DNA from 3 places in the Bacillus sp. NPDC093026 genome. Region 3 is predicted to be linked to each of the others. Evidence: riboswitches for the same ligand, from Rfam matches in the RefSeq annotation. Region 3 holds a riboswitch; each other region holds the start of a gene.
What was found. Region 3 has a riboswitch for thiamine pyrophosphate ahead of tenA (thiaminase II). Riboswitches for the same ligand answer to the same signal wherever they lie in the genome.

Region 1: linked by a shared signal. The riboswitch ahead of tenA (thiaminase II) and the one ahead of tenA (thiaminase II) in region 3 are both predicted to bind thiamine pyrophosphate.
Region 2: linked by a shared signal. The riboswitch ahead of thiC (phosphomethylpyrimidine synthase ThiC) and the one ahead of tenA (thiaminase II) in region 3 are both predicted to bind thiamine pyrophosphate.

The regions. Positions count from the first base shown of each region.
Region 1 covers NZ_JBIVPN010000001.1:691,867-696,932, forward strand. Annotated here, with positions in the region: gene ACIQCE_RS03540 (thiazole synthase) at 1-122, opposite strand, end outside; gene thiS (sulfur carrier protein ThiS) at 127-330, opposite strand; gene thiO (glycine oxidase ThiO) at 327-1,439, opposite strand; gene tenI (thiazole tautomerase TenI) at 1,423-2,040, opposite strand; gene tenA (thiaminase II) at 2,015-2,725, opposite strand; TPP riboswitch at 2,806-2,915, opposite strand; gene ACIQCE_RS03565 (RluA family pseudouridine synthase) at 3,385-4,251, opposite strand; gene ACIQCE_RS03570 (NAD kinase) at 4,296-5,066, opposite strand, start outside.
Region 2 covers NZ_JBIVPN010000005.1:78,111-83,176, reverse strand. Annotated here, with positions in the region: gene nadA (quinolinate synthase NadA) at 1-294, shown strand, start outside; gene safA (SafA/ExsA family spore coat assembly protein) at 426-1,598, shown strand; gene ACIQCE_RS12365 (YhcN/YlaJ family sporulation lipoprotein) at 1,732-2,358, shown strand; TPP riboswitch at 2,633-2,741, shown strand; gene thiC (phosphomethylpyrimidine synthase ThiC) at 2,867-4,624, shown strand; gene ACIQCE_RS12355 (hypothetical protein) at 4,983-5,066, shown strand, end outside.
Region 3 covers NZ_JBIVPN010000002.1:126,969-132,034, forward strand. Annotated here, with positions in the region: gene ACIQCE_RS05510 (immune inhibitor A domain-containing protein) at 1-1,009, shown strand, start outside; gene ACIQCE_RS05515 (ORF6C domain-containing protein) at 1,215-1,469, shown strand; gene ACIQCE_RS05520 (DUF1304 domain-containing protein) at 1,489-1,845, shown strand; gene ACIQCE_RS05525 (hypothetical protein) at 1,884-2,045, opposite strand; gene ACIQCE_RS05530 (type 1 glutamine amidotransferase domain-containing protein) at 2,302-2,955, shown strand; TPP riboswitch at 3,037-3,139, shown strand; gene tenA (thiaminase II) at 3,226-3,912, shown strand; gene ACIQCE_RS05540 (ECF transporter S component) at 3,909-4,508, shown strand; gene ACIQCE_RS05545 (ABC transporter ATP-binding protein) at 4,483-5,066, shown strand, end outside.

The sequences.
Region 1 (5,066 bases), on a different contig from region 3:
GCAAAGGTCAAAATTTCTGCTCCTGACACATCAACAGCTTCCTTTTGAACCTCAAATGATGGATATTTCCCTGTACCAAGTAATAGTCTTGATGTGAATGTTTTTCCGCCAATGTGTAGCATGATTTCATCCTCCTCCTACAAAGTGAACAATTTCAATCGTGTCATTTGGCTTGATTTCTTCTTTTTGAAAAGCTTCTTTATCAATAATTTCTTGGTTTTTCTCCACAATCACAACTCGGTTTTCAAGTTGATAGGCTGATAAGAGATCAAAAATCGTGCCGTTCTCTTTATCGAAATCAACAATTCTCCCATTCAATTGAATTTTCATACGAGCGATGCCTCCTTTCGGCCAATGCGAAATGCATGAAGCCAATCCTCTTTGACCTGTTGACCTAGTATGAGATTTCGAATAATCTCCCCAGTAATCGGCGCAAGCAGAATACCATTTCGGTAATGCCCTGTAGCAAATAGGATTCGATCGTCTTCTGGGTGCCTTCCAATATAGGGATGTTGGTCGCTTGTAGCAGGACGAAGCCCCGCCCAAAACTGATCAATTGGCATCTGCTTAACTGACGGCATGAGATCAGCTGCTTTTTGAATGACTGCTTCAATACCTCCAAGTGTTGGAACTGCATGCCAGTCATGTGGCTCCATCGTCGCGCCAATGACCAGTTTCCCGCTGTCTCTCTGAACTACATAACAATGGTCATGATAAATGGTGTGTTCAAGTGCTGGACCGTTATTCCATACAGACACACATTCTCCTTTCACTGGATAAAGAGAATGAGATAATCCTAGCTCTTCAAAAAAACGTCCAGACCATACGCCACTAGCCACAGTGAGGTGATCACATGTCCATGTGCCTTGCGTCGTTCTGACAATCAATGCATCTTGATGACGATTCACTTCAACTACTGCTGTATACTCTTTGACTTCCGCCCCATTTCGAACGGCCGCTTGAAAAAATGCACGACATACTGAATAAGGTTCAACATGTACATCATCCTCAATCAGACCTGCCCCAATGATTTTATCTGAAACTTGAGGCATCCGTTTTTTCACACTGCTGGCTTCAAGCCATTGAAACGTAGATAAATGCTGCATTCGGCAAAGAGCACGTTTTTCTTCCTCAGTAAATGCAAGTTTCATCATGCCGTCGCTTGATTTCCGAATGTCAATGCCCGATTCATGTTTTAAATCAATTTTTAATTTTTCGTATAGCGCTTGGCTTGCTCGACCAACCTCAAAGAATATATCCTCATAACCTTCTCCTTCAGCATGTGCACCAAGCATACCAGCTGCTGCGCTCGTTGTTTTCTTCCCTACCTCATACTCCTCGAATACAACAACCTGTTTGCCTGCTTTTGCAAGGTGATACGCTGCTGACATCCCTATGATTCCACCCCCAATAATTGCTACGTCATAATGCTTTTTCATAAGGATTCTCCTTTAGCTTTTCAGAAAAGATTTGCGCCATCATTTTGGGTTCTGCCTGCGTGAAAATACCAGACATGACAGCAATTCCTTTCAATCTTATACGCATCAATTCAGGGATTCGCTTTGGCGTGATGCCGCCAATGACCACCACAGGAATGGTCAGTGCTGAAGCCAGTTCTTCCGCAAGCTTCACGCCTCTTGCTTGTAGTCCCGGTTTACACGCTGTGTCATATACATGCCCAAACATCACATACTCTGCCCCTTCCTTCTCTGCTAGTTTCGCTTCTTCTAACGAATGAACAGACACGCCTGAATGAAGATGAGGAAATTTTTGTCTCAGCTCCTTTGGTGAAAAACTGTGTCCTGGGAGATGTACACGGTGAATATTCGTTAGAAGTGCGACGTCTACTCGGTCATTGATCACCATTTTCTCTTTGGATACCCCTACAGCAAGGAGCCGCTTCACGAGATGAACAAGCTCTCTGGCTGTTTTAGATCGTTCTCGTATATGAATAAAATCAACTTCTGGTTCGATTGCTTTTATTTGCTTCACTAGCTCTTCGGTGGAAAGCGTATCATTTGTCACTGCGTGGAGTTCCACTTGTACCAACCCCATCTAAGCATGCTGTATCCCATTTTTCCTTTTCATACGCCATCTCCCAGAACTGGTATTCATAATAGCTAGAGATCACAAAATTTTCTTTCATATTGGATCGCACATGTTCTGTTGCTTGTTCTGCAAGTTCATCGAAACGGTTAACCTGTTCAAAGACGAGCTCTTTAAACCAATCTCCTCCATATGTTAAAATCCATTCTTGATAAATTGGATGTTGTGGTGTGGTTTGTTTCAATTTTTCACCAACCTCGTAATATAACCAGTAGCACGGCAATAGCGCTGCTAGAACTTCTTCAAATCGTCCACTTTTAACAGATCGGTACATATGTGAGGTATATGCATAAGCAGTTGGAGAAGGCTTAAAATTAGCTAGTGCTTCTTCAGAAATATGAAGGAGCTCTGTAAACTTTCTATGCAGCGATAGTTCTGCTTCATAAGTGCCCTGTGCATGATACGCCATTCTGCCAGTGGTATGTAAGTCCTCACTCATAGCAGCTCCATATGATTGCACTTTTGCAAAATGGGTTAAGTAATACGAATCCTGCATGACGTAATAGGTGAAACGATCAAGTGAAAGCGTCCCATCCCCAATTCCTTTGACAAACGGGTGCGTAAAACTTCCATTCCACCATTTTGCTGCTGCCTCTTTACACTCCTCTGAAAATGTCATGTTCCTCTCCTCCTGTTTTTTATCATATAAAAAAGCCACTTTCCGCATGGAAAGTGGCTTGGAATTTGTAAAAAGCATAGTCAAATACCGCACCACTTCCCTACGCAGGTATGAACCTGTTCAGGTAATGAGGGTCTAAAAGTCTACACTTTTATCTCAGCCCTTTTGAAGGACTCCCCTAGTGGATCATTTATATGGTTTTGTTACTTCTATCTTAATCATGATTTGTTCATTGGTCAAGCGTTCATTGCAACTCTAACTGTACGTTAAAGTTCTGCCACATACACCTTGCAACCAGACACAAGCACTCGATCACCGCTTCTCAGCGTCGCGTCACCATGCGGCATTAAACTGGATACTTCTCTGCAAAAACGCATAAATACGAAATCTCCGATAAAAAGAAAATCCCTCAGCCACATTATAGTCAGATCATTGGCTACTACCAAGAGCTGATCACTCTCATAGACAAACTTGGATACGAACTGAAAAACCGTGGATAGAACAGGCAACTATCTTTGAAAAATCAATGATCTGCCCTTAGAAATCTGGCGTTCGAAAGATTCCAGTCATGAAAAAACTCCCCTAAGGCAAACAGATTTTTTCAGTTCATCTGTCTCCCTTTAGGAGAGCATATCATAGCAGGCTACCAGGTTTATTTTTTATAGGAGCAATGACTGCATGTCCCAAGGCAAAGGAGCCGAAAACGTCATTTGCTCACCTGTCATCGGATGAGGAAAGACAAGGGTTTCACTGTGCAATGCCTGCCGGTCCATTCGCTCTTTAGTACCGCCATAAAGTGTATCACCAATAAGGGGATGACCAATATATTGCATATGCACACGAATTTGATGCGTTCTTCCTGTTTCGAGTACAAGAGACACATCAGACATGTCCAGACCAGTATGTAACGCTTTTACTGTATAATGTGTGACTGCGTCCTGACCATTCTCATCCACCATTCGTTCAATGATACTGTCTCCTTTTCTTGCAATCCGCGCCCTGATCGTTCCTTGCTTCTTTGAAATGATGCCATGTGTAAATGCCCGATACGTACGCTTCACTTCCCCTTTTTTTTGCGCTTTTGATAAAAGACTATGTGCAAAGCGATGTTTGGCTACAAGCATGACACCAGACGTATCACGATCAAGGCGGTTCACCAAATGAACGGTCAGATGAATAGACTGCTGTGCATAATGATGTAGCAGTCCATTTGCAATACTGTTTTCAGGATGCTCTCTAGAAGGAATAGATGGAATAGACGGCTTTTTATTTAGCACGAGCACATGCTCATCTTCAAATAAAATATTAAGCGGAATGTCAACAGGCTTTAACCCTTCACTCACCTTTTCTTCAGGAAATATAATCGTGAGCGTGTCTCCCTCATTTAGTTCGTACCTGACGGTGACATGTTCTCCATTAATGAGCAAATCGCCGCCATCAAACTTAATATCTGTCAGCATTCTTTTCGATATACCGAGATCAATTAAATAGTCTTTTAAAAGCAGCCCCTTTTCTTTCAGTGAAATTGTTTTGGTTAGCTTAAAGTATTCCAGCGAGAACGACCTCTTTCTTATTCTCCTTTTCCAATAAAGGAATCTTGCACTCTTTTCCAAAAAGGAAACGGTCTAAAACGGGCAAAACGGACATTCTCATTAGCCACGCGGCATTGAATGGATTTGACGTCTTTATGTAGCAATGTCAAATGATCAATCGTTACCTGAAAATCCACATCATTAATTGGCTTAATGACACACGTGTGGTGGTCTGGCAAAATAAGCGGTGAACCCACTGTCCGGAAGACTCTGTTATTGATGGATGCCATTTCTGCAAGCTGAATGGCTCTAATGGATGGATGAATAATGGCTCCACCGAGCGCTTTATTATAAGCAGTACTTCCAGACGGCGTGGACAAGCAAAGACCATCTCCTCTAAATGTTTCAAAGAGCTGTCCTCTAATCTCAACATCCGCCACAAGTGTTCCTTCCATGCTTTTAATGGTACACTCATTCATTGCTAAATATTTCTCTTCTTGTCCGCCATCGTTGTACCTGACAATGACTTCAAGGATGGGATATTCAACAATATGATAAGGCGTTTTCGCAATAGCCAGTACAAGCTTTTCAATTTCACTTGGGACCCAGTCTGCATAAAAACCAAGATGCCCCGTATGCACACCGACAAAAGCTGTTTCATTTAGGCGGTTGCTGTAGCGGTGAAAAGCATATAAAAGGGTGCCGTCTCCCCCAACAGTAATGACAAGATCCGGTTCTTCTTCATTTAGTTCCATTCCAAAATCCAGTAAGTAAGTCTGAATTTTATTTTTGAGTGCATCAGATACAGA
Region 2 (5,066 bases), on a different contig from region 3:
TCAACGAAATTTATTATTGATACAATTGAACAGGCTCCACCTGGAAGCAAATGGGCGATTGGTACTGAAATGAATTTGGTCAAGCGTATTATAGATCAACATCCAGACAAACAAATTGAATCACTGAACCCAGATATGTGTCCGTGTTTAACGATGAACCGCATTGATTTGCCTCATTTATTATGGTCATTGGAAAGCATTGAAAAGGGCGAGCCGGTCGGTTTGATTCAGGTCGAAGAAGAAATCACAAAAGAGGCATTGCATGCACTGAATCGAATGTTGACCATTAGATAATCAAGTTTCCCCTCCTACAAGAAAACAAGTTTTTATCATATTGGCTTGTAAATATGCATAAATTTATATTGAAACATATTGTACTTCTGACATAACCGATACGTTCACGTTTTGCATAGGAGGGGAAAACGTTGAAAATTCATATTGTGCAAAAAGGAGACTCCCTTTGGAAAATTTCTAAGAAATATGGAGTCGACTTTCAAGAATTGAAAAAACTAAATTCACAGCTCAGTAATCCAGATTTGATTATGCCTGGTATGAAAATTAAGATTCCATCTAGTGGTGTCCCTGTGAAAACAGATCAGCACAAAGCAAAAGAAATGCCAAAGCCTAAAGAACATCCGTATGTGAAAGAAAAGCCTAAGGATGTCGTTCAAGTTCAAGACACAACGCCTAAAGAAAAGCCAAATGAGCCGGTTCCGTATGTACCGCCAGTCCCAAAGATAGAACAGCCAGTTTTCCCGCAAGTAGATGTGAACTATTATCAGACCAATCTTTATCAACCATTCACGCCTCCTCCAAAAAAAGAACATCATGAGAAAAAAGATCACTATCATGAAAAGAAAGATGATGTTCATGAGAAAAAGGATCACAAGGACCATTTTCATCATGAACATAAAGAGCATGAAAAAGATGAGGTGGCTAAGGGATATGATCCGTTCATTCATATTCCACAACAAAAAGAGGAGGGGAAAAACATGGAACATAACAATGACCCAAATCTGCCTAATTTCCCGCAAATGCCGAATGTAGGAGGAGCGAATGTAGGGGGAATGGCTGAAAATAAAGATCATCACCAACATCATCATGAGCAGTATGATCCTTATTATGGTTATGGCAGTTATACGCCGCCTGCTATGTATCCATATCCACAGCAATTAGTACCTGCTTCACCTATTTTACCGGGTTCAGGATTTTGTTATCCCGTTCAACCGTATTATCATCATATGATGCCGTATCCTTACCATGCTCAGCCATACTATCCGGCATATCAAGCGCCAGCTTATTATGGAGAAAATTATGAACATCAAGTAAATGATGGACACCATTTGCATCATCATATGCATCCAAATGCAAATGCCAACATGAATCAAGGTTTTTATCCAAATGGACCAAATGAAGCGTATGGCAAGGAAGACTGTGGCTGTGATGATGGCATGAAGCAACAACATCATCAACCATGGATGGGATATTATCCAAACCCTGTTCCTTATGGACAAATGGGTGCATATCCGCAGCATCCCATGCAGCAAAATCCAAATCAATCTGTTTTCGCAAGACCAGAAGAAGACGAAGAAGATTAGTGAACAAAGGGACGATCTCAATCGTTCCTTTTTTAGTTTATAAATGCCAGCTTGTTTTTCTCCTCAACTGTGCATGCTAAAAAAGAGCCTGTTTTGCGCTCATGAGATTGAATTAGCACAGGGGGTTTTTCGTTTGAAACAAAAATGGCAAACAACGATCGCATTATTGCTTCTTCCCATTGGTTTAACTGCATGTGGTGCAAATGACAATGCGGGTGTAGATACACGCTATAATCAATCAGGTCAACCTGTTGGTTATCATTCAAATCAACAGTCGACAGAAAATCATCAAGATCATCAAGGACCAGTTTCCGAGCTCATGGAAGGCATGAGAGAAAATACAACGAATGTTGATAACCGTGCACGTCCTCAAACTCAAACAGATGATCAATCCAGAATGCCGCTCACTGGCGGAGATGGACGCTATAGTCATGGAGACATGAATTATCATCAACAAATGTCGTTCTCTGGATATGATAAACAAGAGAATGTTCAGCGTTCAAGAAAAATTGCAAACCGTGTCAATAAAATGAACCACGTGGCAGACTCACAAGTAATGGTAACAGATGAAAATGTGTATATTGCCATTAAATCGGATGGACGTCTCACATCAAAGGGAATATCCCAAATAGAAGAAGCAGCCAATCGCTATGCGGATGGAAGATCTGTACAAGTCTTCAAAGATGAAGGCGTATTTACACGTTTTCGTGACATGAGAAGAACTCAATTTGAAACAGGTCAAACAGGCATGACGCGATAACAAGTGTTAAAAATGAAAAGGCTAAAGACAAAGTGTTCATGACATTTTGTACTTTAGCCTTTTCATTAAAAACAAACCTTAACCCTTAAATAACAGTAAATTGGAGTAGTGGATTTTTGCCAATAATGGAGATTCACTTCATTATTGTCTAATTCATGACTTTTCTTGTAATGAGAAAGTGTTCTATTGAAATTGTGTATAGGAAATAGGAACTATTTTCCTGAATGTTCTTTTTTTCATTTTGCACCTATGCTACACTGATGTGGAAGTAAATAAAAGTAACTAGGGGTGCCCTTTCATAGGGCTGAGAGAGAAGTGAGGCTTCTTAACCCTTTGGACCTGATCTGGCTCGTACCAGCGTGGGGAAGTTGAAGATAATACATGAGTCATTGAAATGACATTCATGTTTGTTCTGACGACTAACCAGGTTCTAAACAAGAGCCTGGTTTTTTGCTGGTGCTGATTCAATCCTGTCCTTTTACTGATTAAGAGAAGGGGAGAACAGCAAATGAAACGAAAAACAATTTTACAGTCAAACCAACCATTTATGTCAAGCTTTGACGGCAGTAAAAAGGTATATGAGCAAGGCTCAAGACCTGACATTTTAGTGCCGAAAAGGGAAATTACACTCTCAAATACGGTGACTCAAACTGGTGAAACACAAAATGAACCACTTCGCGTCTATGATACAAGTGGACCATATACGGATGAAAACGTTGAGATTGATGTCACAAAGGGATTGAAACGAATGAGAGCGGCATGGATCGCAGAAAGAGAAGACACAGAATCTTACGAAGGGCGTATTGTGAAACCAGAAGATAATGGATATCGTCTCAAGGAAAATCAATTGAATATGGATAATACAAAATTTTCCCATTCACCGCTCCGGGCAAAAAAAGGTGCATGTGTGACACAAATGCATTATGCGAAAAAAGGGATCATCACCCCAGAAATGGAATTTATTGCGATTAGGGAGCAGTTAAGTCCAGAATTTGTGAGAGAGGAAGTGGCCAGCGGAAGAGCGGTCATTCCAGCAAATATCAACCATCCTGAAAGTGAGCCAATGATTATCGGCAAGAACTTTCATGTCAAAATTAATGCGAATATTGGGAATTCAGCGGTGACCTCTTCTATTGAAGAAGAGGTAGAGAAGATGACATGGGCCATTAGATGGGGAGCAGATACAATGATGGACTTATCTACTGGAAAGGACATTCATACAACGAGAGAATGGATTATTCGGAATTGCCCTGTCCCTGTAGGAACTGTCCCGATTTATCAGGCACTTGAAAAAGTCAACGGAGTGGCAGAAGATTTGACGTGGGAAGTGTACAGAGACACTTTAATTGAACAAGCAGAGCAGGGTGTAGACTACTTTACGATTCATGCAGGTGTGCTATTAAGGTATATTCCGTTAACAGTAGACAGGGTAACAGGTATTGTCTCAAGGGGCGGTGCCATTATGGCGAGGTGGTGTCTGGCCCATCATAAAGAAAACTTTCTATATACCCACTTTGAGGAAATCTGTGAAATCATGAAAACGTATGATATTGCATTTTCACTTGGAGATGGGCTGAGACCAGGATCGATTGCCGATGCGAATGATGAAGCCCAGTTTGCAGAGCTAAGAACTTTAGGAGAATTGACTGATATCGCATGGAAACATGACGTACAGGTCATGATTGAAGGACCGGGACATATCCCTATGGATAAAATAAAAGAGAATGTAGATTTGCAGATGGAGATTTGCAAAGAGGCACCTTTTTATACATTAGGACCGCTTACAACAGATATTGCCCCTGGATATGATCATATTACATCAGCAATCGGTGCCGCCATGATCGGCTGGTATGGAACGGCTATGCTATGTTATGTGACACCAAAAGAGCATTTAGGTCTTCCGAATAAAGAGGATGTGAGAGAGGGGGTTATCGCCTATAAAATTGCAGCACATGCAGCTGATTTAGCAAAAGGTCATCCTGCTGCTCAAAAACGTGATGATGCATTATCGAAGGCTAGGTTTGAATTTAGATGGCGAGATCAATTCCACCTTTCTCTTGATCCAGAACGAGCACTTGCATTTCATGATGAAACACTGCCGGCTGAAGGTGCTAAAACGGCTCATTTTTGCTCCATGTGTGGACCGAAATTTTGCAGCATGAAAATCTCTCATGACATCAGGCATCAATCCGATCAAGTACAAAAAGAGATGGAGAAGAAGGCAAAAGAATTTATCAGTCAAGGAAGTCAGATTTATCAACCATAAAAAAGAACCTCTCACTCGTTTGGTGCGAGGTTTTATAAAACGGATGAAAGCTCTTATGACTACATGAAAGAACGTCCTAAGTGCAATGACCATTCTATAAAGGCATCTACTAGATGAAACCACACTGCTTTATTTTCTTTAGACGGTGCTCGGTTTTTCTTCCGTTTCATGAAACACTTTTTAAACAATATACTACATTAAAGTCAGATGAGTGGCTGTTTTGCGAGAATTTAAACAAAATGTAAACATCTTGTGTTTAAAAGCAAAGAAGCAGGGGAAACGGTTTAAATAGAGAATGAATGAAAAGAGCTAATCCAATTCAATGAGCGATCAAGAAAAAGTGGAAGGTGATCTTATAATGAAAGTATTTAAGGTAACATTTCATATGAACAATGGGGAAGTGCTTGAGTTCGAGTTGAAACGACCAGCTACCTATGATGTG
Region 3 (5,066 bases):
AGATTTACCAGATAAAGAGATTGTCGTCACAAAGCCCGCCCAAGGAGAATACTCCTATTATAGCGGTACGGGTGACAATCTGAATGCGACAATGACGACAACAAGCATTGACTTGACGAAGGGCAACAAAGCAGAGCTTAAATTTAAAGCTTGGTACGATATTGAAGAAGATTATGATTACGCCTATGTAGAGGTACGTGAAGCTGGAACAGATCAATGGAAAACCATTGCTGGAAATATTACAAATGATCAAAATACAGCAGGTGCAAATGAAGGCAATGGCATAGATGGCAAATCGGATGGCTGGGTAGATGCGACCTTTGACTTATCTGCCTATGCAGGGAAAAAGATTGATCTGCAATTCCGCTACACAACCGATGCGGGTTATTCGCTACCAGGTTTACTAGTGGATGATCTCAAAGTAACAGCAGATGGAACTGAAGTATGGTCAGATGATGCCGAGGGAAAATCTACTTTTTCATTTAATGGATTCTCGCAGTCTAACGGAAAGCAATATACAAAACAATATTATTTACTAGAGTGGCGCTCCTATGCCGATGTAGATAAAGGGTTGAAGCATATCAAACGTGGAGCGAGCCTTATGAGCTATAATAATGGTTTACTCGTGTGGTACGTAGACCAATCTTATAGCGATAACTGGGTGGGGAAACATCCAGGAAACGGTTTCCTTGGTGTGGTAGATGCTGATCAGCAGGTATTGAAATGGAGTGACGGCTCAATCGGAGCCACAGGCTTCCAAGTACATGATGCAGCATTTTCTCTTAATCCAAGTACAAAGCTGAATATTGATTATACAGCGACAACAGGACTGACGTTGGAAGATCGCTATATTCGTCCAACTCGTACATTTAGCGATAAAAAGAATTACGTCAATTCAAATAATCCAGATGCTGGACGTGATGTACCGACATTTGGTGTTTCCTTTAAAGTCATTGGACAAAGTAAAGATCGCTCCGTTGGGAAGGTATTAATTTCTAAAAATAATTAAATAGAAAGCCGGATTCTACAATGAATCTGGCTTTTTTATATAGCATCAAAAGGAATTTCTGCTTTTATGATTTGTTTTTATCGAATATATGTTCTGATTTGTTTTGATATCCGAATGAAATCATTATATAATAGAGACTGGAAGGTTTTTCTTTCAATTAGGACTCTTTTAGCTGTTAAAAAACAGGAAAGGATGAGCGTTATCAATGAGTTGTGTCACTGACAAGCAATTAAAAGTGATTCGAGGGACGATGCAGACTTTTTGCAGCCATTTGGAGTATGATGGGCATGGTAAGCTTCATATTAATACCATCATGGCTTTTCTTAAAAAGGAATTCGGTGTAAAGAAAATGAAAGATATTCCACAAAGTCGTTTTAGTGAGGCTTTAGATTTGATACAAGACTTTGATTTATACACCGATAAAATAAAAATTCATGATCGTCTACAAGAAAGGAGTTAACTAATTGAATGTTTTGGCCATGATTTTAGTGGGTATTGTAGCTTTTGAACATATTGTCATCATGTTATTGGAAATGTTTTTTATGCAATCAAACATGGCAAAGAGGTCTTTTCGGTTACCTGAACATTTACAAGGAGACCCAAATGTGAAAGTGATGTTTGCCAATCAAGGTCTGTATAATGGTTTTCTTGCTGCAGGACTCATTTGGGGGCTTATTCTCGGATCAAATCCAGTCGGATATATGATTCAGTTATTCTTCGTCATTTGTGTAGTAATGGCTTCTTTGTTTGGGGGCTTTACATCCAATAAAATGATTATTGTGAAACAAGGATTACCAGCTATATTGGCATTAGCTACGCTCTTATATGTCATGTAATCTTGATCATAAAAAAATGCCGCCACATTGGGCGGCATTTACTTTCGAAGGCTAATTAATCGAACAACTGATGTCAGACAGATAGCAAGGGCAACAGCCAAAATAATTTTTCCGAACAGGACTGTTGTTAATTTCATTAAAAATACGGCCAATATGATACAGATTGTGATGATGATCATCACAATCGAATAGGTTTTCATCTCGTTTTCCACTCCTTTGAAAGTCTCTTCTAGGGTAATAGGTTCTTCATGCATTTTTTCATAATCATATGACTCAATGACAATTTTACATGAAAATCCCTTTCAATAGAATATGATCTATTGATTAGATATCATTTTATGTAAAATATTTTAGAAAATCGGGTATATTTAAAGACTTTATCCCAAATCTAATTGTTTGATATTTAATTGTACAAAATATAAAATGGTCACATGATGAATGGAAAGGATGATTAAATTGAGTAAGAAAGTTTTATTAGTATCGACAAGCAGCAAGGAAATGAACGGACATCCAACTGGTTTATGGTTAGAAGAATTAGCTGAACCATTTCATATTTTTAAAGAAAATGAGCTAGATGTACAAATTGTCTCCATTCAAGGCGGCACTGTACCGATTGATAAAAACTCAATCCCAGATGGTATTCCAGCAAAATATCAAGATGTGTATGAATTACTTCAAGACACAACAGCTTTAACAGATGTCAACCCAGCTGATTATGATGGCATCTTTTTTGCAGGAGGACATGGACCGATGATCGACTTCGCTTCCAATTCACTAGTAGCCGATGCGATCTTGGCTATTTCAGAGAAAAATGGTGTAGTCGGTGCCGTTTGCCACGGGGTTTCTGCCTTCGTTGATGTAAAAGGTCAAGATGGTCAACCATTTATCGCTGGTAAGAGAATAACAGGCTTTACGAACGAAGAAGAAGATGCCGTTCAGCTCACTTCAAAGGTTCCATTCTTATTGGAAACGAAGCTTCGTGAGCAAGGTGCAAAGTTTGAAAAAGGTGAAGCATTTGCGCCGTTTGCGATTGTAGACGGACAAATCATTACGGGACAAAATCCAGGATCAAGTGAAGAAACAGCACGTCTTTTTGTCAAAACCATCTAATATACAGATCAAAACATTGAATTAAGAAAGGCGGTTGACAGCCATTCGCCACAAGTGTAGAGTAAAGATAATTAAATGACAAAAGTCCACTAGGGGAGTCATGTATGACTGAGACAAGAGAAATCTTGGACCCTTTGAACCTGATCTAGTTCATACTAGCGGAGGGAAGTGGAGCTGGACCTTGTCTTATTCATGATTGAATCGATAAGAAGGCCGCTCCATTTGGGGTGGCTTTTTCATTTATTCAACTGAAGAAGAGGAGGCTTTTTTATGACATTTTCAACGCAATTAAGGAAAGAAGCAGAGCCATTATTTGAAGCCATTTATCAACATCCGTTTGTCAGGGGACTGGCAGCAGGAAAGCTTGAAAAGGAACAGATCATTCATTACGTCAAACAAGATGCAGAATACTTAAATGCATTTATTAAAATTTATGCGGCAGCGATCAGCAGGTGTACAGACAGAGAGGACATTGCCTTTTTCCATCAGCAGATGGCTTTTGTACTAGATAGTGAGACACATCCTCATCAAAACCTATGCCGAGTGGCAGGTGTGGAATATGATGATTTGCAAGGTTCTCCTTTGGCGCCAAGTGCTCATCACTATATCCACCACATGCTGCAAGTTGCTCAAGAAGGTACACTTGGAGAAATAATCGCCGTCCTGCTTCCATGTCCTTGGACATATTGGGAAATAGGTAAGCGGCTGATCTCAGACGTTCAACCTAAACCAACTCATCCATTTTATGAATGGATTACGTTCTATGGAGGGCTAACCGATTCAGTAACAGTAGAGCTCTGCAAACGGCTTGATCAGTGGGCAGAAGAAGCAAGTAAAAAAGAGAAAGAAAAAATGAAACAGCATTTTTTCTTAAGCTGCCAGCTTGAGTATAAATTCTGGGAAATGGCGTTCACTGTGGAAAAGTGGCCAGTCCAACTGGAGGTGCATTCATCATGACGTGGAAGATGAAAGAAGTCGTCCTTGCTGTGATTCTATCTGTTGTGTGCGGTGTGATCTACTTAGGATGGTCCACTCTTTATTTACCGATTACAGCACTTGTTGGTCCAGCAGGCGGCAATATCATGTTTGGTATTTGGGTGATCGCTAGCCCAATCGTTGCTTACATTATACAAAAGCCAGGCGCTGCTCTCATTGCAGAAACTGCAGCTGCTGCAGTGGAATTACTAACAGGCAGTCATTTCGGATTGTCTGCGCTATTGATAGGTGTATGCCAAGGACTTGGGGCAGAAATCGCTTTTGCTCTTTTTGGCTACAAACGATATCACATGTGGATTCTCATGCTGTCTGGTGCCTTTGCGGCTGTGGGAGCCATGGCTTACAGTCTTATCGCCAATGGATTTGGTTATTACACGCCTCAAGTTTTACTCATGACACTTGTGACTCAAATCATCAGCGGCACGATACTTGGAGGATGTTTAGCAAAAGTTGTAGTGGATGCATTATCCAAGACCGGTGTACTGAATCAATACGCGATCATGAAGGAAAAACGAAACAAGGGTGAACAGCATGGATTCATTTCTCGCGTGCAGTAAACTCACTGTCCGTTTTTATGAGCAGTCAAAGCCCGTCCTTCAGCAGGTTTCCCTTTCTATTCAGAAGGGGGAAAAGGTGCTTATTTTAGGACCGAGCGGCTGCGGGAAATCCACACTGATTTCTGTACTTGCTGGGATCATACCAGAACATATGGAAGCAGATATTCAGGGAGAAGTTATTTTAAGAAAGCATACAGGTGTCATGTTTCAAGACCCTGATACTCAGTTTTGTATGCACCGGGTCAATGAAGAAATTGCATTTAGCTTAGAGAACCGTTCCGTACCTCGTGAAGAGATGGATGACATCATTCAGCATCTCATGCAAAAAGTACAACTAAATGTCGATCCGCATACAGACATTCAAACATTGTCTGGCGGCATGAAACAGCGTTTGGCTCTTGCTTGCTTACTAGCTTTAGAGCCAGAGGTACTGTTCTTTGATGAACCAACTGCACAGCTCGATCCAGCAGGGCGAATGGAGGTATTTCAACTGCTTCAGAACCTTGCAACTGATCAAGATCAGACCATGATTTTTGTTGAACATGTGTTAGATGGTGT